Regions from separate parts of the Pantoea sp. X-Soil-ISGK-259 genome, predicted to be linked through region 4. Evidence: riboswitches for the same ligand, from Rfam matches in the RefSeq annotation. Region 4 holds a riboswitch; each other region holds the start of a gene.
The links. A riboswitch is a leader RNA that binds a small molecule or an ion and turns the genes downstream of it on or off. The one in region 4 is predicted to bind thiamine pyrophosphate.
Positions count from the first base shown of each region.

Region 1: linked by a shared signal. The riboswitch ahead of thiC (phosphomethylpyrimidine synthase ThiC) and the one ahead of thiM (hydroxyethylthiazole kinase) in region 4 are both predicted to bind thiamine pyrophosphate.
Region 2: linked by a shared signal. The riboswitch ahead of thiB (thiamine ABC transporter substrate binding subunit) and the one ahead of thiM (hydroxyethylthiazole kinase) in region 4 are both predicted to bind thiamine pyrophosphate.
Region 3: linked by a shared signal. The riboswitch ahead of tenA (thiaminase II) and the one ahead of thiM (hydroxyethylthiazole kinase) in region 4 are both predicted to bind thiamine pyrophosphate.

Region 1 is NZ_AP035986.1:239,900-245,919, forward strand. It holds gene AC6I77_RS01085 (aminotransferase-like domain-containing protein) at 172-1,626, shown strand; gene thiE (thiamine phosphate synthase) at 1,820-2,446, opposite strand; gene thiC (phosphomethylpyrimidine synthase ThiC) at 2,449-4,371, opposite strand; TPP riboswitch at 4,459-4,559, opposite strand; gene AC6I77_RS01100 (Rsd/AlgQ family anti-sigma factor) at 4,713-5,219, opposite strand; gene nudC (NAD(+) diphosphatase) at 5,309-6,020, shown strand, end outside.
Region 2 is NZ_AP035986.1:672,212-678,231, reverse strand. It holds gene AC6I77_RS03015 (MFS transporter) at 1-211, opposite strand, end outside; gene sgrR (HTH-type transcriptional regulator SgrR) at 465-2,126, shown strand; TPP riboswitch at 2,162-2,264, shown strand; gene thiB (thiamine ABC transporter substrate binding subunit) at 2,311-3,297, shown strand; gene thiP (thiamine/thiamine pyrophosphate ABC transporter permease ThiP) at 3,273-4,880, shown strand; gene thiQ (thiamine ABC transporter ATP-binding protein ThiQ) at 4,867-5,568, shown strand; gene AC6I77_RS02990 (DedA family protein) at 5,572-6,020, opposite strand, start outside.
Region 3 is NZ_AP035987.1:148,049-154,068, reverse strand. It holds gene ascF (PTS cellobiose/arbutin/salicin transporter subunit IIBC) at 1-872, shown strand, start outside; gene AC6I77_RS19910 (6-phospho-beta-glucosidase) at 908-2,338, shown strand; TPP riboswitch at 2,444-2,546, shown strand; gene tenA (thiaminase II) at 2,615-3,316, shown strand; gene AC6I77_RS19900 (ABC transporter ATP-binding protein) at 3,313-4,053, shown strand; gene AC6I77_RS19895 (ABC transporter permease) at 4,050-4,805, shown strand; gene AC6I77_RS19890 (ABC transporter substrate-binding protein) at 4,829-5,764, shown strand; gene AC6I77_RS19885 (sensor domain-containing phosphodiesterase) at 5,798-6,020, opposite strand, start outside.
Region 4 is NZ_AP035986.1:2,647,744-2,653,763, forward strand. It holds gene AC6I77_RS12535 (mannitol dehydrogenase family protein) at 51-1,511, shown strand; gene AC6I77_RS12540 (GntR family transcriptional regulator) at 1,599-2,285, shown strand; gene thiD (bifunctional hydroxymethylpyrimidine kinase/phosphomethylpyrimidine kinase) at 2,337-3,137, opposite strand; gene thiM (hydroxyethylthiazole kinase) at 3,124-3,921, opposite strand; TPP riboswitch at 3,956-4,056, opposite strand; gene AC6I77_RS12555 (hypothetical protein) at 4,364-4,561, shown strand; gene AC6I77_RS12560 (AEC family transporter) at 4,660-5,619, shown strand; gene ahpF (alkyl hydroperoxide reductase subunit F) at 5,683-6,020, opposite strand, start outside.

The DNA of each region.
Region 1 (6,020 bases), 2.4 Mb from region 4:
AGTGCCCTCAGTGAAGTATCTGAGGACCATTTTCATCGCATCGCTCTGTATGATACAGACGCAAAAATCACCTTTTTTTAACATACAGATTGCGGTTGTCGTGATCTGAATGGTAAAAAAGAAGCATAACTGTACTGGTTAATGCTCATCATCTGAGACAGAGGAAATACAATGACGCGATATGAACATCTGGCCACACTGCTGGCTCAGCGCATTGAACAGGGTTTATATCGCAGTGGTGAGCGCCTGCCTTCGGTACGCAGTCTGAGTGCCGAACATGGCGTCAGTATCAGCACCGTACAGCAGGCTTATCATCTGCTGGAAGAGAAGCAGATGATCACGCCGCAGTCTCGCTCCGGCTATTTTGTCGCCTCGCGCAAAGCGACACCCCCGATGCCTGCGCTTACCCGTCCTGCACAGCGGCCGGTTGAGGTGACGCAGTGGGATGCGGTGCTGGAGCTGATTAACAGCCGACTGGAGGATGATGTGTTGCAGCTGGGCAGCGGCATGCCGGATGTGACTCAGCCGACGCTTAAGCCGCTGTGGAAAGCATTCAGCCGTCAGGCGCAGAAGCAGGACATGGCGCTGCTGAATTATGACAACCTCTATGGTGTTCTCGCGCTGCGACAACAGGTTGCACGGCTGGCAATAGACAGCGGCTGCCAGCTCACCGCCGATGACATTGTTATTACCACCGGCTGCCATGAGGCGTTATCGGTCGCCGTTCGGGCTGTCTGCGAGCCGGGCGATATCATTGCCGTTGAGTCACCGTCGTTTCACGGCATCATGCAAACCCTGCGCGGCTTTGGCATTCGTGCCATTGAGATCCCAACAGATGCGGTCACCGGTATCAGTCTGGAAGCGCTGGAACTGGCCTTTGATCAATGGCCGATTAAAGCAGTCGTTGTTGTGCCGAACTGCAATAATCCGCTGGGATTCATCATGCCTGAACAGCGTAAGCGGGCATTGCTGGCGCTGGCGCAGCGGTTTGATGCGGCGGTAATCGAAGATGATGTTTATGGTGAGTTAGCCTGGGAATACCCGCGCCCACCTACTATTAAAGCGCTGGATCTCGATGGCCGGGTTCTGCTGTGCAGCTCTTTTTCTAAAACGCTGGCGCCCGGTTTACGTGTCGGCTGGGTTGCACCAGGACGCTATCGCGACCGCGTGCTGCACATGAAATATATCGTCACAGGCTCCACCGCCACGCAGCCTCAGCATGCGGTTGCGGAGTTTATCCGCCAGGGCCATTATCAGCTGCATCTACGGCGGATGCGGCAAATCTATCATCGTAACTATGAAACCTTTAGCTGCTGGGTGCGCCACTACTTTCCCTGCGGCATCTGCGTTTCCCGCCCTCAGGGCGGTTTTCTGATGTGGATTGAACTCCCGGAAGCATTTGATGCGGTCCTGCTTAACCGGGAACTGCGCGAGTCAAAAATTCAGATTGCCGCAGGCTCACTCTTTTCGGCCTCGGGCAAATATCGCAACTGCCTGCGCTTAAACTACGGGCTGCCAATAAACGAGCAAACTGAACAGGCGCTGGCGCGGGTGGGTGCGGCTGTCGAACGCGCTATGCTCTCGTGTCAGCATGAGCCGCAGACTTCAGCCTCTGCTATCGTATAGAGGAAAGAAGAAGCAGGGCCGGCAAGAGGAGGGAACCGGCCCTGGTCAGTTAACCTTAACCTGACGGATGCCACGTTAAGGTTTTGGCTCACAGCACGCCAGCGGCAACCCTCACGTTTGCGCGCTGCTTTCCCGGAAGAATGCGGGCATTACCCGTTTTGCAGCGGCTATGTGGTACAGCTTCCACAAATCCTTAATGGCCAGGTTCTGCCAGCGCCATCAGTGTCCGGGTTGCTTCACGCCAGTCATCTGCCTGAGTAATCGCACTCACTACCGCAATACTCCCAACGCCGGTTGCCAGTACCTCAGGTGCTCGCGCAATCGAGATACCGCCAATCGCCACAGTGGGAATATGCGTCAGGCGTGCCAGATGTCGCTTCAGCTGCTCAATGCCCTGCGGCGCAGAAGGCATCTCTTTAGTCTGCGTCGGGAAAATATGCCCAAGTGCGATGTAAGAGGGCTGGATTGCCAGCGCGCGATCCAGCTCCGCGTCGTCATGGGTGGAGAGCCCCAGACGCAATCCGGCCTGATGAATGCGGGCAAGATCGGCCACATCCATATCCTCCTGCCCCAGATGTACGCCATAAGCCTGATGTTTAATTGCCAGCTGCCAGTAGTCATTGATAAACAGGCGTGCGTCATAGCGTTTTCCCAGTGCAATCGCATGGGCAATAGCGGGCTCAGCGATCGCATCGGGCTGATCCTTAATGCGCAGCTGCAGCGTGCGAACGCCCATCTCCAGCAGGCGTTCAATCCACTCGGGGCTATCAACCACCGGATAAAGCCCCAGGCGCGGGGCGGTAGCAGGGAATGCGGGCATCGTTACTCCTCCTTAATGGCATCGGCAGGGTGATAAAGCTCACCGCCGTGGCTGCGAAAACGGTCTGACATCTGCGCCATGCCCACTTCAACCGGCTCGGCACGCGCATCCTGGCGTGCTGCAAACTCGCGCACCTCCTGAGAAATTTTCATTGAGCAGAATTTAGGGCCACACATCGAGCAGAAATGAGCCACCTTTCCTGACTCCTGCGGCAGGGTTTCGTCATGCATAGCCCGCGCCGTGTGGGGATCCAGCGCCAGATTGAATTGATCTTCCCAGCGGAATTCAAAGCGCGCTTTGGACATGGCGTTATCACGGATCTGCGCAGCGGGGTGGCCTTTGGCCAGATCGGCGGCATGCGCCGCGATTTTGTAGGTGATCAATCCTTGTTTCACATCCTCTTTGTTGGGCAGACCCAGATGCTCTTTAGGTGTGACATAACACAGCATCGCACAACCAAACCAGCCAATCATGGCGGCACCGATACCCGAGGTGAAATGGTCATAGCCGGGCGCGATATCGGTGGTCAGCGGACCGAGGGTGTAGAAGGGGGCTTCATCGCACAGCTCGAGCTGTTCCGTCATGTTGCGGCGGATCATATGCATCGGCACGTGGCCCGGACCTTCAATCATTACCTGAACATCATATTCCCAGGCAATACGGGTCAGTTCACCCAGGGTACGCAGTTCGGCAAACTGCGCTTCATCGTTGGCATCCTGAATCGAACCCGGACGCAGGCCATCGCCCAGCGACAGGGAGACATCGTACGCCGTACAGATTTCACAGATCTCACGGAAGTGCTGATAGAGGAAACTCTCCTGATGATGGGACAGGCACCACTTCGCCATGATCGATCCGCCCCGCGAGACGATGCCGGTCAGACGTTTCGCCGTCATCGGGACATAACGCAGTAGCACGCCCGCGTGGATAGTGAAGTAATCGACGCCCTGTTCCGCCTGTTCAAGCAGCGTGTCACGGAATATTTCCCAGTTCAGCGCCTCCGCCACGCCATTCACTTTTTCCAGCGCCTGATAGATCGGCACCGTACCAATAGGCACCGGGCTGTTGCGCAAAATCCATTCGCGCGTTTCATGAATATAACGACCGGTAGAGAGATCCATCACCGTATCGGCACCCCAGCGAGTTGACCAGACCAGCTTTTCCACTTCTTCTTCAATGGAAGAGGTCACCGCCGAATTACCGATGTTGGCGTTAACCTTAACCAGAAAGTTGCGGCCTATGATCATGGGCTCTGATTCAGGGTGATTGATATTCGCCGGGATGATAGCGCGTCCGGCAGCAACTTCCTGACGCACAAACTCGGGGGTGATGCGGGCGGGAAGATGCGCACCAAAGCTGTGACCCGGATGCTGTTGCAGCAGCACCTCACTGCGGATTCGCTCGCGCCCCATGTTTTCGCGCAGAGCGATAAACTCCATCTCCGGGGTGATGATCCCCTGGCGGGCATAGTGCAGCTGCGTGACGCGGCGCCCGGCACGGGCACGGCGCGGTGTCGGAAGGTGATCGAAGCGCAGATGATCCAGCCCCTCGTCAGCCAGTCGCTGTTGGGTATAGCCTGAGCTGTTCTGTTCAAGAAGTTCGCTGTCGCCGCGTTCAGTAATCCAGCGCGCGCGCAGCTTTTCCAGGCCACGATGCACATCAATCTCTGCCGCGGGATCACCATAAGCGCCTGCCGTGTCATAGACCGGCACCGCTTCATTTTGCTCATAGAGAGGCTGTTCTTTGCTACCGCCAGTGTGGGTCGGGCTCAGGGTAATTTCACGCATGGGTACGCGAATATCCTTCCGGCTGCCGGTAATCCAGATGCGACGGGACTGGGGAAAGGCACTGCCGCTTTGCAGAGAATCGATAAATTCCTGCGCCTGGGCACGCTGTTCACGACGGGTCATTTTTGGGTCAGACATAGCAATCTTCCTGTTAAGAGGGAACGATGCTTGTCCGGAGTTCGGAAGGAGTAACCGTATAGACAGCGTAAGCGTGCTGACATACAGAGAATATTTACTCTTGTTCCCTTCGCAGGTTCTAACCTGATCAGGTTCCGCGGATCCCGAATTAACGGTCTCAGCCCAACTGGGCACTCCGACAAGAAGCTACTTTTTGCACTGGCGTCCTGTAACAGACCCCGGCGTAAAAAGCTTAAATTTCAATGCACAAATAAAAAAGGTTCTTTGGAAAGCGCTCCGCAGAACCTGTTTAGCATAAAAGGGCTGGAAGATAATCTCAACCCCTTTCCCGACGGCGATAATCAGGCCGGGCGGGCGATTTGGCTGTCATTCGCCACTGGCGGGGGGACGAGCTTGTTGTCCCATGCCAGCTGAATCAGCTTATCTTCAAGTGTAAACCGGGCTTCCAGCACTTCGCCCACTTCGGACAACGCCTGCTGGAAGGTCATGCAGTTTTCGTCATCAATCGCCTGCTGAAGGTGGCCGTCATAGAGCTGCATCAGACGTTCCGTATTGGCCTCCAGCGGGGGATAAATCTGCGCGGCAGCGATCATCGGGCTGTCGCCACTCATTTCACTGATCACACGCTCATAGATACTGAAGTGACCCGCAGAAAGATAATCGACCAGGCCATGACAGAAGTTGTCGAGCGCCTGTTCATCCAGACGCGTCAGCGCCTCTTTATTAGGTTTAAGACCCACCAGGTGATAATAGGTCACCAGTAGCTGACGACGGGCTTCAAGCCACGAATCGACCAGTTCATTACTGCCACCTACGCGTTCAGCCAGGACGTCTAACTGGTTAAGCATATCTAACTCCATGTGAGTTATAGTTGTTTATCTACACACTTAACATCAGGGCTTCAGCGTGCGATTTGACGCTAAGGATGACGAAATAAATGCAATGCGAAATCTCAAGCGTAGACGCTGGATGGTGGATTGTCAGCCATGAACAGAAAATTTGGTTGCCACAAGGTGATTTACCCCACGGAAACGCCGAAAAATTTGGTTTAACTGGCAGTATGGCCCGGACCATTGGTGAGTGGCAGGGCGAAAAAGTCTGGCTGATTTGTGAACCGCGTTCTGCCGATATGTTCTCAGTCCGTCAGCTAATCGATCAGGATGCAGCGCTGTTTCAGCTGGTGGGTCGCGGTGTTCAGCTGGCGGAATTCTACCGTTCTCATCGCTGGTGCGGTTATTGCGGCCATGAAATGCATCACAGCAAACATGAGTTTGCCTGTCTCTGCAGCCATTGCCGCGAGCGTTACTATCCGCAGATTGCACCCTGCATTATTGTGGCGATCCGTCGCGGCGATGAAATCCTGCTGGCGAACCATGCCCGCCATCGCAATAAGGTCTATACCGTGCTGGCGGGGTTTGTCGAAGTTGGTGAGACACTGGAGCAGGCCGTGGCCCGTGAAGTGATGGAAGAGAGCAATATCCGCGTCAAAAATGTCCGTTACGTGACCTCCCAGCCGTGGCCCTTCCCGCAATCGCTGATGACAGCATTTATGGCAGAGTATGACAGCGGCGATCTGCAACACGACGGCAAAGAACTGCTGGATGCGGCCTGGTTCCGTTTTGATGACCTGCCGTTGCTGCCACCTCCCG
Region 2 (6,020 bases), 2.0 Mb from region 4:
TTGCCACCAGCATACTCACTACGATACCGGCCACCGCATTAATGGTGAAAAACAGCCCGACCCAGAAGGGCCGCGCCTGTACCTCGCGCGTCAGAAACAGGCTGAGCGTCGGTGCCTGCAGAGCACCCGCGATGCCCAGCATGAACGAGGCGACCATAAAAGCGAGGTAAACCGGGTTGATGCGGCGCTGCCGCGTTAACAGCGATTTCATTCGAAATCCCTTACAGAACAAACAGAGGGGAAAAAAGAAGGGTAGACGATACCGCGCAACATGAAAAAAGCCAGCAGAGATCATCTGCTGGCGGTGTAAATGCACCCTACTCAGAAAAGCACTCCGCTGAACAGCGAAGTGAGGGTCGAACGCCATTCACTGCTGAATGCCTCCCGCTCTTCCCATAGCGTAAAGTTTGCTCTTAAAATGGGGCAGGAAAAACAGAGCGCTTTTCACAGGGAGTTCCCCTTTTATGTCCTCATCACGTCTGAAGCAGCAGTTCATCCGCCTGTGGCAGAGTTGTCAGGGCCAGACGCAGGAGATTACGCTCAGCGAACTGGCTGATCTGCTGCACTGCTCGCGCCGCCATATGCGCAATCTGCTCAACCGGATGCAGGCCGCAGGCTGGCTGACCTGGCAGGCTGAAGCCGGACGCGGCAAGCGATCGCAGCTTATCTTCTGCTACACGGGCCTGGCCCTGCAGCAGCAGCGTGCCGAGGATTTGCTGGAACAGGATCGCATCGATCAGCTGGTCCAGCTGGTAGGCGATAAAAACCAGGTGCGGCAGATGATCAGCGCGCACCTGGGGCGCAGTTTCCGGCAGGGCAAGCATATCCTGCGGGTGCTCTACTATCGTCCGCTGCTCAACCTTTTGCCCGGCTCGCCGCTGCGGCGCTCGGAAACCCACATTGCCCGACAGATTTTCAACGGTCTGACGCGGATAAATGAGGAAAACGGGGAAATCGAACCCGATATTGCGCACCACTGGCAGCAGACGTCTCCACTTCACTGGCGCTTCTTCCTGCGTCCGGCGATTCGCTTCCATCACGGCAGAGAACTGGAGATGGAGGATGTGCTCGCCACGCTGGAGCGTCAGCGCCCCCATCCGCTCTTTTCCCATATTGCGCAAATCGACTCACCTGCCCCCTGGACGCTGGATATCCGTTTAAGCCAGCCCGACGAGGGCTTGCCCTGGCTGCTGGGCAGCGTCAGTGCGATGATCCTGCCGCGCGAATGGCCGACGCTGCAAGACTTTGCTCGCCAGCCAGTTGGCACCGGTCCTTACCGGGTGATCCGCAATCAGGAGAGCCAGCTGAAGATCGAAGCGTTTGATGACTACTTCGGTTTTCGCGCGCTGATTGATGATGTCTCTATCTGGGTACTGCCCGACATCAGCGATGAGCTGGTCTATGCGGGTGTCCGTCTGCAGGGCGGCAGCACCGATGAAGTTCAGGAGGAGAGCCGCCTTGAAGAGGGCTGCTACTATCTTTTGTTCGACCAGCGTTCAGAGCAGGGTCGCAACGAAGCGGTCCGGCGCTGGGTCAGCTACCTGTTTAACCCCATCGCCCTGCTCAATCACGCTGGTGTCGGCTATCAGCGCTACTGGTTTCCGGCGTATGATCTGCTGCCACGCTGGCATCATCGCCGTGACCTGACGCCAGTAGAAAAACCGCCCGACTTAACCCATCTGACGCTGACCTGGTACAGCCAGCACGTGGAGCATGAAGGCATCGCGAATGCGCTGCGTCCGCTGCTGGCAGAGCATGGCGTCACGCTGGAGACCCGTGAGATCAGCTACGAAAGCTGGTATCAGGGCGAAACGGAGAGTGATATCTGGTTGGGAAGCGTGAACTTTACCCTGCCGCTGAATTATTCGCTGTTCGCACAGCTTTATGAGATCCCGCTGCTGCATCACTGCCTTGCTATCGACTGGCACGGCGATGCGGCCCGCTGGCGCGAGAAAGCGCTGCCGCTGGCCGAATGGAGCAAACAGCTGGTCGACGAAGCCGGCCTGCATCCGCTGTTTCATCACTGGCTGTTGCTTGAAGGGCAGCGCAGTATGCGCGGCGTCCGGATGAATACGCTGGGCTGGTTTGATTTTAAATCGGCCTGGTTCGCCCCACCCGCGCTGTGACGCTTTCGCCCCGGCGCTGAAATGACTAGAATGTGACGTTCTCAACGGGGTGCGGCCTGCCACAAGCAAGCCGCTGAGAGAGACCCGTCGAACCTGATTCGGTTAATACCGACGTAGGGATTTGAGAGGCCTCTGTGCTCAGATCCTTTGCGACTCATCCCCTATTCTCCTGAAGGAGCGCAAAGTGTTAAACAAAGTTCTGCCGGTGCTGCTGTTACTCTCCGCCCCCGTTCTGGCGGCTAAGCCGGTTCTCACGGTCTACACCTACGACTCCTTCTCCGCCGACTGGGGCCCTGGCCCGGCGGTTAAAAAAGCCTTTGAAGCACAGTGCGACTGCGAGCTGAAATTCGTCACGCTGGAAGATGGCGTGTCGCTGCTGAACCGCGTGCGGATGGAAGGCAAAAACAGTAAAGCCGATGTGGTGCTGGGGCTGGATAACAATCTGGTGCAGGCCGCGCAGAAAACAGGTCTGTTTGCCGAAAGTCAGGTCGACACATCGACATTAAAACTGCCCGATGGCTGGCACAACACCACCTTCGTGCCGTTCGATTATGGCTACTTCGCGTTTGTTTATGACAAAACGCGGCTGAAAAATCCGCCAAAAAGCCTGAAAGAGCTGGTCGACAGCCCGGAGAAGTGGCGGGTGATCTACGAAGATCCCCGCACCAGCACGCCCGGCTTAGGTCTGCTGCTCTGGATGCAGAAAGTCTATGGCGATCAGGCTCCGCAGGCGTGGCAAAAGCTGGCGCAGAAAACCGTGACGGTCACCAAAGGCTGGAGTGAAGCCTATGGCCTGTTCCTCAAGGGCGAAGGCGATCTGGTGCTGAGCTACACCACCTCTCCGGCTTACCACATCATCGAAGAGAAGAAAGAGAATTACGCCGCTGCACCCTTTGCAGAGGGTCATTATCTGCAGGTCGAAGTTGCCGCGCAGCTAGCCAGCAGCAAACAGCCGGCGCTGGCACAGCAGTTTATGAAGTTTATGGTCTCACCTGACTTCCAGCGCACCATCCCCACCGGCAACTGGATGTATCCGGTGATTGATACGCCGCTGCCAGCAGGTTTCGCGGCGCTCAACGTGCCTTCCACCGCTCTGCAGTTCTCACCGGAAGAGGTGGCCAGCCAGCGTTCAGGCTGGATTAGCCAGTGGCAACGCGCCGTCAGCCGCTGATGCCGCGCTGGCTGATTCCCGGTTCGCTCGCCACGATATTGCTGACCATCGTGGCATTTATGGCGTTCGGTGCACTCTGGAGCGCCGCACCGGACACGGACTTACGTAGCGTGCTGCAGGATGACTACCTGCATCACGTTATCGCGTTCACTTTTGGTCAGGCGCTGCTCTCCGCCCTGCTGTCGCTGCTGCCTGCGGTTCCGCTGGCGCGGGCGCTCTATCGACGCCGTTTTCCGGGTCGTCTGCTGCTGCTGCGCCTGTGCGCCATGACGCTGGTGCTGCCAGTGCTGGTCGCGGTGTTTGGCCTGCTGACCGTCTATGGTAGCAACGGCTGGCTGGCGAAGCTGTGCCAGCTGGCAGGCATCGGTTATCACTTCTCTCCCTATGGCCTGCCGGGCATTTTGCTGGCGCACGTCTTCTTTAACCTGCCGCTGGCGACCCGCCTGATGCTGCAGGCGCTGGAGAGTATTCCGGCGGAACAGCGTCAGCTGGCGGCACAGCTTGACCTGCGCGGCTGGCATCATTTTCGTCTGCTGGAGTGGCCATGGCTGCGGCGTCAGCTGTTGCCGACCGGTGCGCTGATCTTCATGCTCTGTTTCGCCAGCTTTGCCACCGTACTGTCACTCGGCGGCGGTCCGCAGGCCACTACCATTGAGCTGGCGATCTTCCAGGCGCTGAGTTATGACTACGATCCCGGACGCGCAGCGCTACTGGCGCTCATCCAGCTCGGCTGCTGTCTGACGCTGGTGCTGCTCAGCCAGCGTTTCAGCAAGGCGATTCCTGCCGGAACCAGCCAGTTGCATGGCTGGCGTGATCCGCAGGATTCGCGTGGAGCACAGCTGATCGATGCACTGCTGATCCTGCTGGCACTCCTCCTGCTGTTGCCGCCGCTGGCGGCGGTCATCGTCGATGGTCTGCACGGCGGACTGCGCGGCGCGCTGGCGCAGCCTGCACTGTGGCAGGCCACCTTGACGTCATTGCGTATCGCCATCGGTGCCGGTCTGATCTGTGTGGTGCTGACCATGATGCTGCTGTGGAGCAGTCGGGAACTGCGTCTGCGCCAGCGTCCGGCGGCGGCACAGTTGATCGACACCAGCGGCATGCTGATTCTGGCGATGCCAGGCATTGTGCTCGCCACCGGCTTTTTCCTGCTGTTCAATGCCACTATTGGCCTGCCTGATTCGGCAGAAGGGCTGGTGATCTTTACCAATGCGCTGATCGCCATTCCCTATGCGCTGAAAGTACTGGTAAACCCGATGCGGGATGTCGCAGAGCGTTACGGCAGGCTCTGCGATTCGCTGGATATCCACGGCTGGAACCGGCTGCGGCTGATCGAGCTGCGGGCGCTGAAACGTCCGCTTGCCCAGGCGCTGGCCTTTGCCTGCGTACTGTCGATTGGTGATTTCGGCGTGGTGGCACTGTTTGGCAACGCTGACTTCCGCACACTGCCGTTCTACCTTTATCAGCAGATTGGTGCCTATCGCGGCGCAGATGGCGCGGTCACCGCCCTGCTATTACTGCTGCTCTGCTTATTGCTGTTCACGCTAATGGAAAAATTACCAGGCCGCCATGCTGACTCTTGATAACCTCACTTACCTTTATCAGCATCTGCCGATGCGCTTCAGCCTCAAGGCCACACGTGGCGAGCGCATCGCCATTCTCGGCCCCAGCGGAGCCGGGAAGAGTACCCTGCTGAGCCTGATTGCCGGTTTCCTGCCGGTGAAACAGGGCACCCTGATGATTGACGGGCAGGATCACACCCACAGCGTGCCAGCCAGACGACCGGTTTCGATGCTGTTTCAGGAGAACAACCTGTTTCCGCACCTCAGCGTGCAGCAGAACATGGCGCTGGGGCTGCATCCGGGATTAAAACTCAGCGCTGAGCAGCGTCAGCAACTGGCTGCACTGGCCGATCAGGTGGGATTAGGCGATCTGCTAAACCGTTTGCCGGGCGAGCTGTCGGGCGGACAGCGACAGCGTGTGGCGCTGGCGCGCTGTCTGCTGCGTGATCGTCCGGTGCTGCTGCTGGATGAGCCTTTTTCTGCACTGGATCCCGCGTTGCGCGGCGAGATGCTGCAACTGGTGCGTTCAGTGTGCGAAGCGCGCAGCATTACACTGCTGATGGTGTCGCACAGTCTGGAAGATGCCCAGCAGATTGCGCCGCGCAGCGTAGTGATTGTGGATGGACGGGTTTACTGGGATGGCGAGACCCGACAGCTGCTGTCGGGTGACACGCGGGAGGCCGAGGTCCTCGGCATCCCGCGCCGTTAAGCGTTACGCGAAGAAAACCTGCCACAGCAGATGACGGAAAATCGGCATCATCGGATGGAACTGAATGCCGACAAATGCCGCGACGGCGATCACCAGCCCCAGCGGACCTGCCCAGCGCAAACGCTCCGGCGGCAGCCAGGCTGTCGCCCAGTCACGACTCTTGCCGCTGCGCCACCAGCGCCAGCATAACCAGCCCCCCAGCCAGATCAACAGTGCTGCGCCAAGTAACAGCCATTTAAAGCTGCCGCCCTGCGCGGCTTTCGGCACATCGATCGCCACGCCTGCCAGAATACCAGGCAGCAGATAGAGCGGTGGCCAGAGGATGCAGCCGATAAGGTTCGGCGGCAGAAATTTACGCACCGGCAGCTCCAGCATACCGGCCGCCAGCGGGATCAGCGGACGCGTAGGTCCCACAAAGCGCCCGACCAGAATCGTAAACATGCTGTGCTGAT
Region 3 (6,020 bases), on a different replicon from region 4:
AGCTGATGGCAAAAGCGGCGCAGGGTCAGCCGGTCGAGTTCGCTTTCATACCTGTCACCGCGGTGAAATACACCTATACGGTGATCCCGGCGCTGGTGATGACGTGGATCCTGTCACACATTGAACGAGGCGTGGATCGCATCACCCCTGCGGTCACTAAAAACTTCCTGAAACCGATGCTGATTGTGCTGATTGCGGCACCCATTGCGATTGTGCTGATTGGCCCGATTGGTATCTGGATCGGCAGCGGCATCTCCGCGCTGGTCTACACCGTCCATGGCTACCTTGGCTGGCTTTCGGTTGCGATTATGGGCGCTCTCTGGCCGCTGCTGGTGATGACCGGTATGCACCGGGTTTTCACACCAACCATTATCCAGACCATTGCCGAAACCGGCAAAGAAGGCATGGTGATGCCGTCAGAGATCGGCGCCAACCTGTCGCTGGGCGGATCGTCGCTGGCGGTGGCGTTCCGCACTAAAAACCGTGAACTGCGCCAGACCGCACTGGCAGCTGCGGCATCAGCCATTATCGCAGGGATTTCAGAACCGGCGCTGTATGGCGTTGCAGTGCGCCTGAAACGCCCACTGATCGCCTGTCTGATCAGTGGTTTTATCTGTGGCGCGGTTGCGGGCATTGGCGGGCTGGCCAGCCACTCGATGGCCTCACCCGGCCTCTTTACCAGCGTACAGTTCTTCGATCCCACCAATCCCATGAGTATTGTCTGGGTCGGTGCGGTCATGGTGCTCTCGGTGGTGTTGTCATTCGTGCTGACGCTACTGTTAGGCTTCGAGGATATTCCTGAGACAGAACCCGAAAGCGCTGCGCAACCTGCGCCTGCTACCGAACGCGCTAACGCGATCAATAGCCATTAGGAAAAGGGTCAGGCTGACCCAAAAAAGAGGATTGCATGTCTGATTCAAGGTTCCCGCAAGGGTTTTTATGGGGCGGCGCGCTGGCCGCTAACCAGAGTGAAGGTGGTTTTCGTGAGGGCGGAAAGGGCTTAACCACCGTCGATATGATCCCGCATGGCCCAAACCGGATGCCGGTTAAACTGGGTCTGGAAAAACGTTTTGCCCTGCGTGACGACGAGTTCTACCCCAGTCATGACGCTATCGATTTCTATCACCGCTATCCGGAAGATATTGCGCTGATGGCCGAAATGGGGTTCAGCGTGTTCCGCACCTCAATTGCCTGGAGCCGGCTCTATCCTAACGGTGACGAACTGACGCCTAATCCGGAAGGCATTGCGTTTTATCGTGCGGTCTTCGAAGAGTGCCGGAAATACAATATCGAACCGCTGGTCACGCTTTGCCATTTTGATGTCCCGATGCATCTGGTCACGGAATATGGCTCATGGCGCAATCGCAAAATGGTCGATTTTTTTGCCCGTTACGCACGAAGCTGTTTCGAGGCGTTTGATGGACTGGTGAAATACTGGCTGACCTTCAACGAGATCAATATCCTGCTGCACAGTCCGTTTTCCGGGGCTGGCCTGGTCTTTGAACCCGGCGAGAATAGAGACCAGGTAAAATATCAGGCGGCACATCATGAACTGGTTGCCAGCGCGCTGGTTACGCGAATCGCGCATGAAGTGAATCCGGTCAATCAGGTCGGCTGCATGCTGGCCGGCGGCAATTTCTATCCCTGGTCGAGCAAACCGGAAGATGTCTGGGCTGCACTGGAGAAAGACCGCGAAAACCTCTTTTTTATAGATGTGCAGGCGCGCGGTGCCTATCCGGCTTACGCTGCCCGCGTGTTCCGTGAAAAAGGGGTGACGCTGGAGATCGCTGACGGTGATGCCTACATTCTGAAAAACAGCGTCGATTTTGTCTCATTCAGTTACTACGCTTCGCGCTGCGCGTCGGCAGAAATGAACGAGCAGAACAGTAGCGCCGCCAACGTGGTGAAATCCCTGACTAATCCCCATGTGCCACGCAGTGACTGGGGCTGGGGCATCGATCCGCTGGGGTTACGTATCACGATGAACATGATGTATGACCGCTATCAGAAGCCTCTCTTCCTGGTGGAGAATGGCCTGGGCGCACGCGATGAAGTCGACGCGAATGGCGAGATTAATGACGATTACCGCATCAGCTATCTGCGTGAACATATCCGCGCGATGGGCGACGCCATTGAAGATGGCGTGCCGGTGATGGGTTATACCAGCTGGGGCTGTATCGATCTGGTTGCCGCCTCGACCGGCGAAATGAGCAAGCGCTACGGTTTCGTCTACGTAGACCGCGACGATTTGGGTAACGGCACGCTGGCGCGTACGCGAAAAAAATCATTCTGGTGGTATAAGAAAGTGATTGCCAGTAATGGCGCAGATCTTGAGTGACACTGTCACTTAAAAAGCACATCTGAATGCACTGTCGCGTAGCAAACTTGCCTGAGCATAACACTGACGCATCCGTTGTGCTCAGGCACTAATTATCGTATAACGAATGTCTCCGAGGGGTGTCCTGTCATGGGCTGAGATGGCGAAAGCCGAACCCTTTGAACCTGATCTGGGTCATGCCAGCGAAGGGACGGGTCGGCAGATTTTCTGTCTCATTTCCTGCACTATCCCCTGTTCCAGACCGTATGCCCGGATCTCCCTTTTAATGGAGATCCCATGTCACATCCGCTTTTCGAGACCGGTTTCTATGGTCGTCTGCGCCAGCAGGCGGGCACGCAATGGCACGCCTATGTAAGGCACGATTTTGTGCAGCAACTCGGTCAGGGTACGCTGCCTCCTGCCGCCTTCCGTAACTATCTCACCCAGGATTATCTGTTCCTGCTCCACTTCGCCCGTGCCTGGGGTCTGCTGATCAGCAAACTCTCTGAGCCTGACGCTCTACGACGCGCTACGGCATCACTTAACGCGATTATCGGTGAACTGCCGCTGCACCTCGCTTACTGCCAGCAATGGGGCATCAGCGAGGCAACAATGGCACGTGAACCCGAAGCAGCGGAAACGCTCAATTACACCCGTTATGTGCTGGATGCCGGTCACACCGGCGATGCACTGGAGCTCATAACGGCGCTGATGCCCTGTGTTGCCGGTTACGCTGAAATCGGCCTGACTTTGCTGGATGATCCTGCGACGCGCATTGAGGGCAACCCTTACGCCGAATGGATTGAAAATTACGGCGATGAAGCCTATCTGGCCGGGGTAGGCTCGTCACTGATACTTTTTGAAACGCTGGCTCAGCAGCGCGCCGGAGAACAACGTTTTGATCGGCTGGCGGAGATTTTCACCACTGCGACCCGGCTGGAAGCGGCATTCTGGCAAATGGGGATAGATCACGCTGCCGATCTTCGGGTCAGACCATGAGCCAGCTGTGCAATGCCACACCGCCAGGTATTTCAGTTCGCCAGCTCAGCCTTACGCTGGGTCAGCAACAACTTTTCAGTCAGCTTGATCTGGAGATCGCCGGGGGTAAATTTACGGCGTTACTGGGTGCCAGCGGTGCAGGCAAAAGCAGCCTGATGCGTGTCATTGCCGGTCTTACGCCACCCAGTTCGGGACAGATTAGCGGCAGCGATGGCCTTCCGCTGACCGGACGCATCGCCTGGATGGGGCAACAGGATTTGCTCTATCCGTGGCTGACGATTGAGCAAAATGTCTGCCTGGCCAGTCGGCTGAAAGGCGAGAAAGCCGATCGCGACTGGGCGCAGTATCTGCTGGCAAGGGTTGGGCTGAGCCAGAGCGCCCGCGCGCGGCCCGCTACACTCTCCGGCGGGATGCGTCAGCGCGCTGCGCTGGCCCGCACTCTCTACACGCGTCAGCCTGTTGTGTTAATGGATGAGCCATTCTCCGCGCTGGATGCATTGACCCGTCATGAGATTCAGATGCTGGCGGCGGAGGTGCTGGTCGGTCACACGGTGCTGCTGATCACCCACGATGCCGCCGAAGCCTGTCGTCTCAGTCATCACCTGCTGGTGATCGGTGCGGCGGGAATCGAAGCCTCTCCACCACTACAGGGCCTGCCGCCAAGGGCAGCCGAGGACGCCGGCTTAATACGAAGTCAGGCCGCACTGTTGAAACAGCTAAGCGGAATAGCCAGATGAGCACACGTTTCGTACGTTTGCGTCGTGGAATTACGCTGTTTGCCGGTCTGATTGCAGCATGGTGGCTGGCCACGCTGACCTGTATTCCCGCCTTTCTGCTGCCCTCGCCCGCTGCAGTCGCTATTGCGCTGTGGCAGAACGCTGACTATCTCAGCTATCACACTCTGATTACCCTGACCGAGATCCTCAGCGGCATGGCGCTCGGCGTGCTGCTGGGTGGTGTGCTGGCGCTGGGCATGACCTATTCACCGTGGTTACAGCGCTGGATGATGCCGCTGGTGATCACCAGCCAGGCGATTCCGGTATTTGCGCTGGCTCCGCTGCTGGTTCTCTGGTTTGGCTTTGGCATGAGCGCCAAAGTCGCGATGGCCGTGCTGGTGATCTTCTTCCCGGTAACCTCCAGCTTTTTTGATGGCCTGCGCCGCGTTACGCCCGGCTACCTTGACCTGGCTCGCACTATGGGCGCTTCCCCTTCAGCACAACTGCGCCATGTCAGGCTGCCAGCGGCGCTGCCTGCGCTGGGTTCAGGGTTACGGATGGCGGCGGCCGTCGCGCCGATAGGGGCAATTATCGGCGAATGGGTCGGCTCAGCGGAAGGGCTGGGTTTCGTGATGCTGAATGCCAATGCCCGGATGCAGAGCGACCTCTGTTTCGCTGCCCTGTTCATTCTGGTGCTGATGACCCTCGCCCTGTGGCTGACTATCGATCGCCTGCTGCGCCGCCTGATTAGCTGGGCTCCTGAGACAATTTGATGACCCTTAAAATGAGAAATCCCATGACTAAACTGCCCCTGTTAACCCTGCTCTTCAGCGCCACCTTAACCACTCAGGTTCAGGCGATGGAAAAACTGACGCTGGTACTCGACTGGTATATCAATCCCGATCACGCGCCCATTATGGTGGCGCAGCAGACCGGCGCGTTTGCCGCTGAAGGACTGGAGGTAAATATCGTGCCGCCTTCCGATCCGGCCCTGCCGCCACGTCTGGTCGCGGCAAAGCAGGCGGACTTAGCCATTACCTATCAGCCTCAGCTGCATTTCTTCGCCGATCAGGGATTGCCACTGATGCGGGTGGGCACGTTGATTGACACGCCACTGAACACACTGATGACGTTAGACAAAACGGTGAAAAAACCGGCGGATTTAAAAGGTAAACGCATCGGCTATTCAGTGAGTGGCATTGAGCAGGCGACGCTGGCGACCATGCTGGCCCATGACGGCGTCAAAGCCGATCAGGTCAAATTGATTAACGTTAATTTTCAGCTCACCAGCGCCCTGATGACCGGCCAGGTAGATGCGGTTATCGGCGGCTATCGCAATATTGAAGCGCTGGAGTTGAAACTTGCCGGCAAAGAACCCGTGGTGCTTAACGTCGAGGATTATGGTGTTCCCGCTTATGACGAGCTGATTATCGTCGCCAACCGTGACGAGGCGCACTCGGAGAAGATTCAGAAGTTTCTGCGGGCATTGAAGAAGGGAAATGCGGAGCTGCAGGCGCATCCTGAGGAGAACTGGCTGATCTTTGCCCGCGAGCATCCTGAGCTGAATACACCGCTAAACCATCAGGCATGGCGTGCCACGCTGCCGCTGTTCGCCGCCGATCCGGCAAAACTGGATCGTGCACGCTATCAGGCTTATGAGCAATTTCTGTTTGATAACAAGCTGATTAAAGGCATCACGCCGGTTCAGCGCTACGCTATCGGCAGTGAGTGATAAGCGCCCGCAGCGAGCGCTGCGGGCAGGTTATTAATGAGACTTCTGAAACAACCAGTGTTCAATGTCACTGGCGGGCAGAGGTTTTGAGAAGAAGTAACCCTGAATCTGATCGCAACCGTAGGTTTTCAGTAATCCCAGCGTCGCTTCCGTTTCGACGCCTTCAGCCAGCACGGTATAATTCAGCTCTTTCAGCATCTGGATAATGCATCTGACGATGATTTTCGATGCGTCATCCTCACCCATACGCGAGATC
Region 4 (6,020 bases):
GAACGATGATTTCGGGGCGCCATGCGCCCCGTTTGCCATAAGGACGGAGTATGTTACAGATTGATCGCCTGCCCGCTGAGGTCCAGCGCCCCACTTACGACCGCAGCAATTTAAAGACTCGCATGGTACATATTGGTTTTGGTGCGTTTCACCGCGCGCATCAGGCACTCTGCAGCGATAAGCTGGCTGAACAGGGCAGTGACTGGGGCTACTGCGAAGTTAACCTCAACAGCGGCGATCTGATTCAGGCTCTGCGTGAGCAAAATCTGCTCTATACCCTGACAGAGATGGCCGATGACTCACTGCAAACCCGGGTCATTGGCGTGATTACTCAGGCGCTGCACGGCAAAAGTGATGGGATTGAGGCGGTGATCAACGCAATGAGTCAGCCAGAGGTGGCCATTGTCTCTATGACCGTCACCGAGAAAGGCTATTGCCATCAGCCCGCCAGTGGAAATTTAAACCCCGATCATCCTGACATCGTGCACGATCTGCAGAATCCAGACTCGCCTCGCTCGCTGCCGGGTCTGATTCTGGCCGCGATTCGCCGTCGGCGGAAGCAGGATCTGCCTGCGTTCAGCGTAATGTCCTGCGACAACATGCCGGAAAATGGTCACGTCATCCGTAATGTGATTGTGCAGCTGGCACAGTATCAGGATCCGGCGCTGGCAGACTACATTCAGCAGCACATCACCTTCCCCTCCACCATGGTGGATCGCATCGTTCCGGCCATGACCGATGCGGCATTTGCCGCGCTGAACGCGCGCCTGGGTTGCAGCGATCCCGTTGCGGTTGAAGCGGAACCCTTCTTCCAGTGGGTGATCGAAGATAACTTCGTTAATGGTCGTCCGGCGTGGGAAAAAGCAGGCGCAGAGCTGGTCAGCGATGTCCTGCCCTATGAAGAGATGAAACTGCGGATGTTGAATGGCAGCCACTCTTTCCTGGCCTATCTTGGCTTCCTGGCCGGTTATGAGTACATCAGCGACTGCATGGCCGATCCTCATTTCCGCGCCGCCGCCCGTTCACTGATGGTGGATGAGCAAGCCCCGACGCTGCGCACTCAGGGCGTGGATCTCAATGCATACGCCGATTCGCTGATTGCCCGTTATGAAAACCGCGCGATTAAACATCGCACCGGACAGATTGCCACTGACGGCACCCAGAAGCTGCCACAACGTATGCTTGATAGCCTGCGCTGGCACCTGCAGCGCGGCAGCGACTGCGAGCTGCTGTTGCTGGGCGTGGCGGGCTGGATGCGCTATGTCGGCGGCATTGATGAGAAGGGTCAGCCGATTGAGATTCGTGATCCGATGAAAGCGCAACTGGCAGAATGCGTCGCCAGCAGCGAAGAGGGTGAAGCGCGTGTACGGGCGTTACTCTCCATGCGCGAAGTGTTTGGCGACGATCTGGCGCAGAATGCCGATGTGGTCGGCCGACTGACCGCCTGGTATAACAAACTGGCCACTCAGGGCGCGCGCGCGACCGTGCATCAGTCTCTCAACCGCAGCTAAAAGGGCTGGCGCAGACGCAGCGCGCTGATTAGACTGGCACTTTCCCATCGCGCTGGCTTTTGCCAGCCGTAATATGGATATTGCTGCATGTCGATCGCCTATACCATTACGACCAGCGAACCGGTAAATCAGCAGATTTACCGGTATCTGCGCAAAGATATTGTCACCTGCGCAATTCAGCCAGGCTCGCTGCTTTCTGAAAAGGAAGTGTCCGCGCGCTTCAACGTCTCACGCCAGCCGGTGCGCGAAGCGTTCATCAAGCTGGCTGAAGCCGGACTGGTACAGGTATTGCCGCAGCGCGGCACCTTTGTGCGCAAAATCTCCGCTAAGCGGGTAGCGGATGGCCGCTTTATCCGTGAAGCGGTGGAAGTGTCGGTGGTTCGTCGCGCGGCGCTGGAGATAGACGACTCGTCGCTGATGGCGCTGGAACATAACCTGCAGCTGCAGCGCATGGCTGCTGAACGCCATGACAGCCAGGCTTTTCTTACGCTGGACGATGAGTTTCATCGCCTGATCGCTGAAAGTATCGACTGCAAGCTGGCCTGGGAGACGGTTGAGAACATCAAAGCGGCAATGGACCGCGTGCGCTTTCTGACGTTGAGTGAAGTCTCGCCGCCAGAAAAGCTGATTGAGCAGCATGAAGAGATTTTTGCCGCGCTCAAGGGCCATGACGACAATGCTGCCGAAGCGGCGATGCGTCGCCACCTGCAGGAGATGATCTTCTCAATCACCCCCATTGCCGAGCGTAACAGCGCCTGGTTTGAAGCACCCTAATCGCTCATCACCCGCACCGCCTGAATGTCAGGCCGGTGCGGGTCTTCGCCGTCACCACCATTGATGAAAATGGTGAACCGGCCCGATGCCCTTCCCGACCTCCAGCGTATCTGCCATTAACAACGCCTGTTGTAACCAGTTTTTGGCTTCCCCAATCGTCTCTGCCCAGTCAGCATGACGCGGACGCAACGCGGCTAAGGCGGCCGACAACGTGCAGCCGGTGCCATGGGTGTGACGGGTGTTGACGCGAGACGTGCTGAATCGCTGCTCAGTGGAATGCGTGATCAGCCAGTCCGGGCTCTCTGCCGCCGTAAGATGTCCGCCTTTCATCAGCACAGCCTGACAGCCCAGCGCCAGCAATGCCCGTCCCTGCTCGCGCATCTCCGCCTCATCGCTGGCGACAGCACAGTTGAGCAACGCCGCCGCTTCCGGCAGATTCGGTGTGATCAACGAGACCTGCGGCAATAACAGCTCACGTACGCTGGCCACGGCGTCTGGCGAGAGCAGCGCATCGCCACTTTTTGCGACCATCACGGTATCCAGTACCACAAACGGGATATCTGCCTTTCTCAGCCGGGCAGCAACCTGCTCTACGATAGCCGTTTCTGACAGCATGCCAATTTTTGCGCTGTCGATGCGCACATCACTCAGCACCGAATCGAGCTGGGCGGCAACAAACTCAGGTGCAATCCGGTAAACAGACTGCACGCCTTGCGTGTTTTGTGCCACCAGCGCGGTTATGACGCTGGTGCCATAGGCGCCCAGAGCCGAGAAGGTTTTCAGATCGGCCTGAATGCCTGCCCCGCCGCTGGGATCGGTACCGGCAATCGTCAGGGCATTAATGCGCTTCATTGCCCACCTCCAGCGTCCAGAGGGCATCAATAAACGCGGTGGCAAAACTGCCCGGCCCGGCAGCCTGCGCCGCTGCCTTTTCTCCCGCCAGGGCCATGACCTGACAGGCGGCCGCGACATTCATTAGACGATCACCAGGCAGACTGCTGAAGCCCGCTACCACGGCGGAGAGTGCACAGCCGGTGCCCACCACCCGTGTCATTAACGGGCTTCCACCGCTTATGGCGAGGATCCGCTGACCATCCGTGGCGTAGTCCACTTCACCGGTGACGATCACCAGCGTTTTCCAGGTCTCAGCGAGTTGCTGTGCTGCATCAATTGCCGCATCCGCCTGATGCAGTGTATCAACGCCCCGCCCGCCACTGGCCTGCTGTGCCAGCGCCAGAATCTCTGATGCATTGCCGCGGATCACCGCCGGTTGCTGACTCAATAACCGCTGACAGAAGTCACTGCGCAGCGTCAGCGCGCCGACCGCAACCGGATCGAGTGTCCAGGGTGTGCCCGCCAGATTAGCGGCAGTGATGGCAGCCTGCATCGCCTGCTGCCGTTCGGGGGTTAACGTGCCCACATTAATCAGCAGCGCATCGGCCAATTCACTGAACTCTGCGGCTTCTTCCGGATCGATCACCATCGCCGGTGAGGCATTAAGTGCCAGCAGTACATTGGCGGTGAAGTTCTGAACCACGTCATTGGTCATGCAGTGCACCAGCGGTGACTGACGGCGGAAAGTGTGCAGGATGGGCGCGAAGTGCGCGGCAGAAAGGTGTTGAGATTGATGTGTCATCGTAGCTCCCAACCGGCGAACAAGAAGGCGAATGCGGTCAGGCATCAGACTTCCCTACGCTGGCATTATCCAGTTCAGGTCAGCGGGTTTTTCTCAGCCCTTTCCGTGTGGAAAGCGGCACCCCGAGTCGTGTTACGGCTTGCAGCATAGGAGAGCTATACGGTGAAAGCAAGCGACACCTGTCGGGGAAATAATCCGTGCTGAAACAATTCATATGATCCCGATCAACGCCTGAGGTCACAAAAAAAGGCTTAATGCTGCGGGTTAACGAAACACCTCTTTATAGTTAGCTTTATTTATCCCCCTGACAGGAAATATTTCCTGCAGTGTCTCTGACTGCATAATAATAATTAACCTGCTTGCAGCATCATCGTAAAAAATATTTTATTTCATGAGGTTAGTTACCTCCTGAAGCGGAACTTCATACTATGCAGGATGTATGATGCGATTTTTAGCGCTTATTCCACACCGTCATCGATGGCAGGATATTATTATTGAACGTCAGGGTGCCGTCGCACCCAGTGGCAGATATTATTTTTCAACCTATATTTCCGCACGCTGCTCAGGCTGTAACGAAATAATCCATCGCGTCTATTATCGTGATATCACCGATGAACAGGCGCGTCGCTGGCTAGATTAGTCGCCCTCACGGCGGAGGGTTCAGACACCGTTCCAGTTAACAGTTAGTTAGCAATTTGTTAGTCTGATAACTAATCATCGCCTGATCAGACGCCCTCTATGCCACTGCTGTTTGAAAGCTTAAGCCATCAAATTTATCTCTCAGCTCCGCTGTTTATCCTGATCTTACTGGGATACTGCCTGACACGCCTCGGAAAATGGCCTGCCAGCATCAGCGAAGGGATGAACCGCTTTGTGTTTAACGTTGCACTGCCCTGCATGCTGTTTCGGGTAATGAGTACCTTCTCACAAAGCCCGCCGGTGGATGCGCGCCTGTTACTGGCCTTCTTCGGCAGTTGCCTGCTGGTGTTTATCGTGGGGCGACTGCTGGCAACAAGGCTGTTCGATCTGGATGGCGTGGCGGCTTCAGTCTTTGCCCTGGGCGGTATCTTCTCTAATAACGTGATGCTGGGGATCCCGGTGGCCACCGTGTTACTCGGGCCAGAAGCGCTGCCGCCGGTGGCGCTGGTGCTGGTGTTTAACAGCCTGATCCTGTGGACTTTACTGACCGTTTCAGTCGAGTGGGCGAAGCAGGGCAGCTTCTCGCTGAATGGCCTTTGGCGCACATTGATCGGTGTGCTGAAGAATCCGCTCATCATCGGCATTCTCAGCGGTACAGCCTGGAGTTTTCTGCAACGCCCGTTGCCACTGCTGGCCGCTGAACCATTAAAGATGCTGGCCTCGCTGGCCGCGCCGCTGTCGCTGGTCACGCTGGGCATGAGCCTGGCGCACTATCGGGTGCGGGACGGCTTAAAAGAGAGCTACACCATTTGCCTGCTGAAGCTGGTGCTGCAACCGATGACGGTATGGGCTATCGCGTGGCTGACCGGTCTGCCGCCGCTGGAGAGTAAAGTGGTAGTCCTGCTGGGATCAATGGCGGTGGGAGTAAACGTTTATCTGATGTCGCAGAAGTTTAATGTCATTACCGGCCCGGCGGCGGCCAGCATGCTCTTTTCTACGGTGTTTGCCGCGGTAACGACGCCGATATGGATGATGCTGATGACGCTGGCGGGCTATTAACAGACTAAAAAAAGCCCCTCAGCACGAATGCTGAAGGGCTATTGTCTGTCTGACTAAACGTTATTAAGCTGATTTAGTGCGAATCAGATAGTCAAAAGCGCTCAGTGAGGCTTTTGCGCCTTCGCCGCTGGCAATAATAATCTGCTTGTACGGCACGGTAGTGCAGTCGCCCGCCGCGAACACGCCTTTCAGGCTGGTTTCGCATTTACCATCGATGATGATCTCACCCATTTTATTGCGCTCAACCGCGCCTTCCAGCCACGGGGTATTTGGCAGCAGACCGATCTGAACGAAGATACCAGAGAGCGGCAGCTCATGGGTGGTCTGCGTCGTACGGTCAAGATAGTGCAGGCCGGTCACTTTAGTGCCGTCGCCTTTCACTTCGGTGGTCTGCGCGTTCA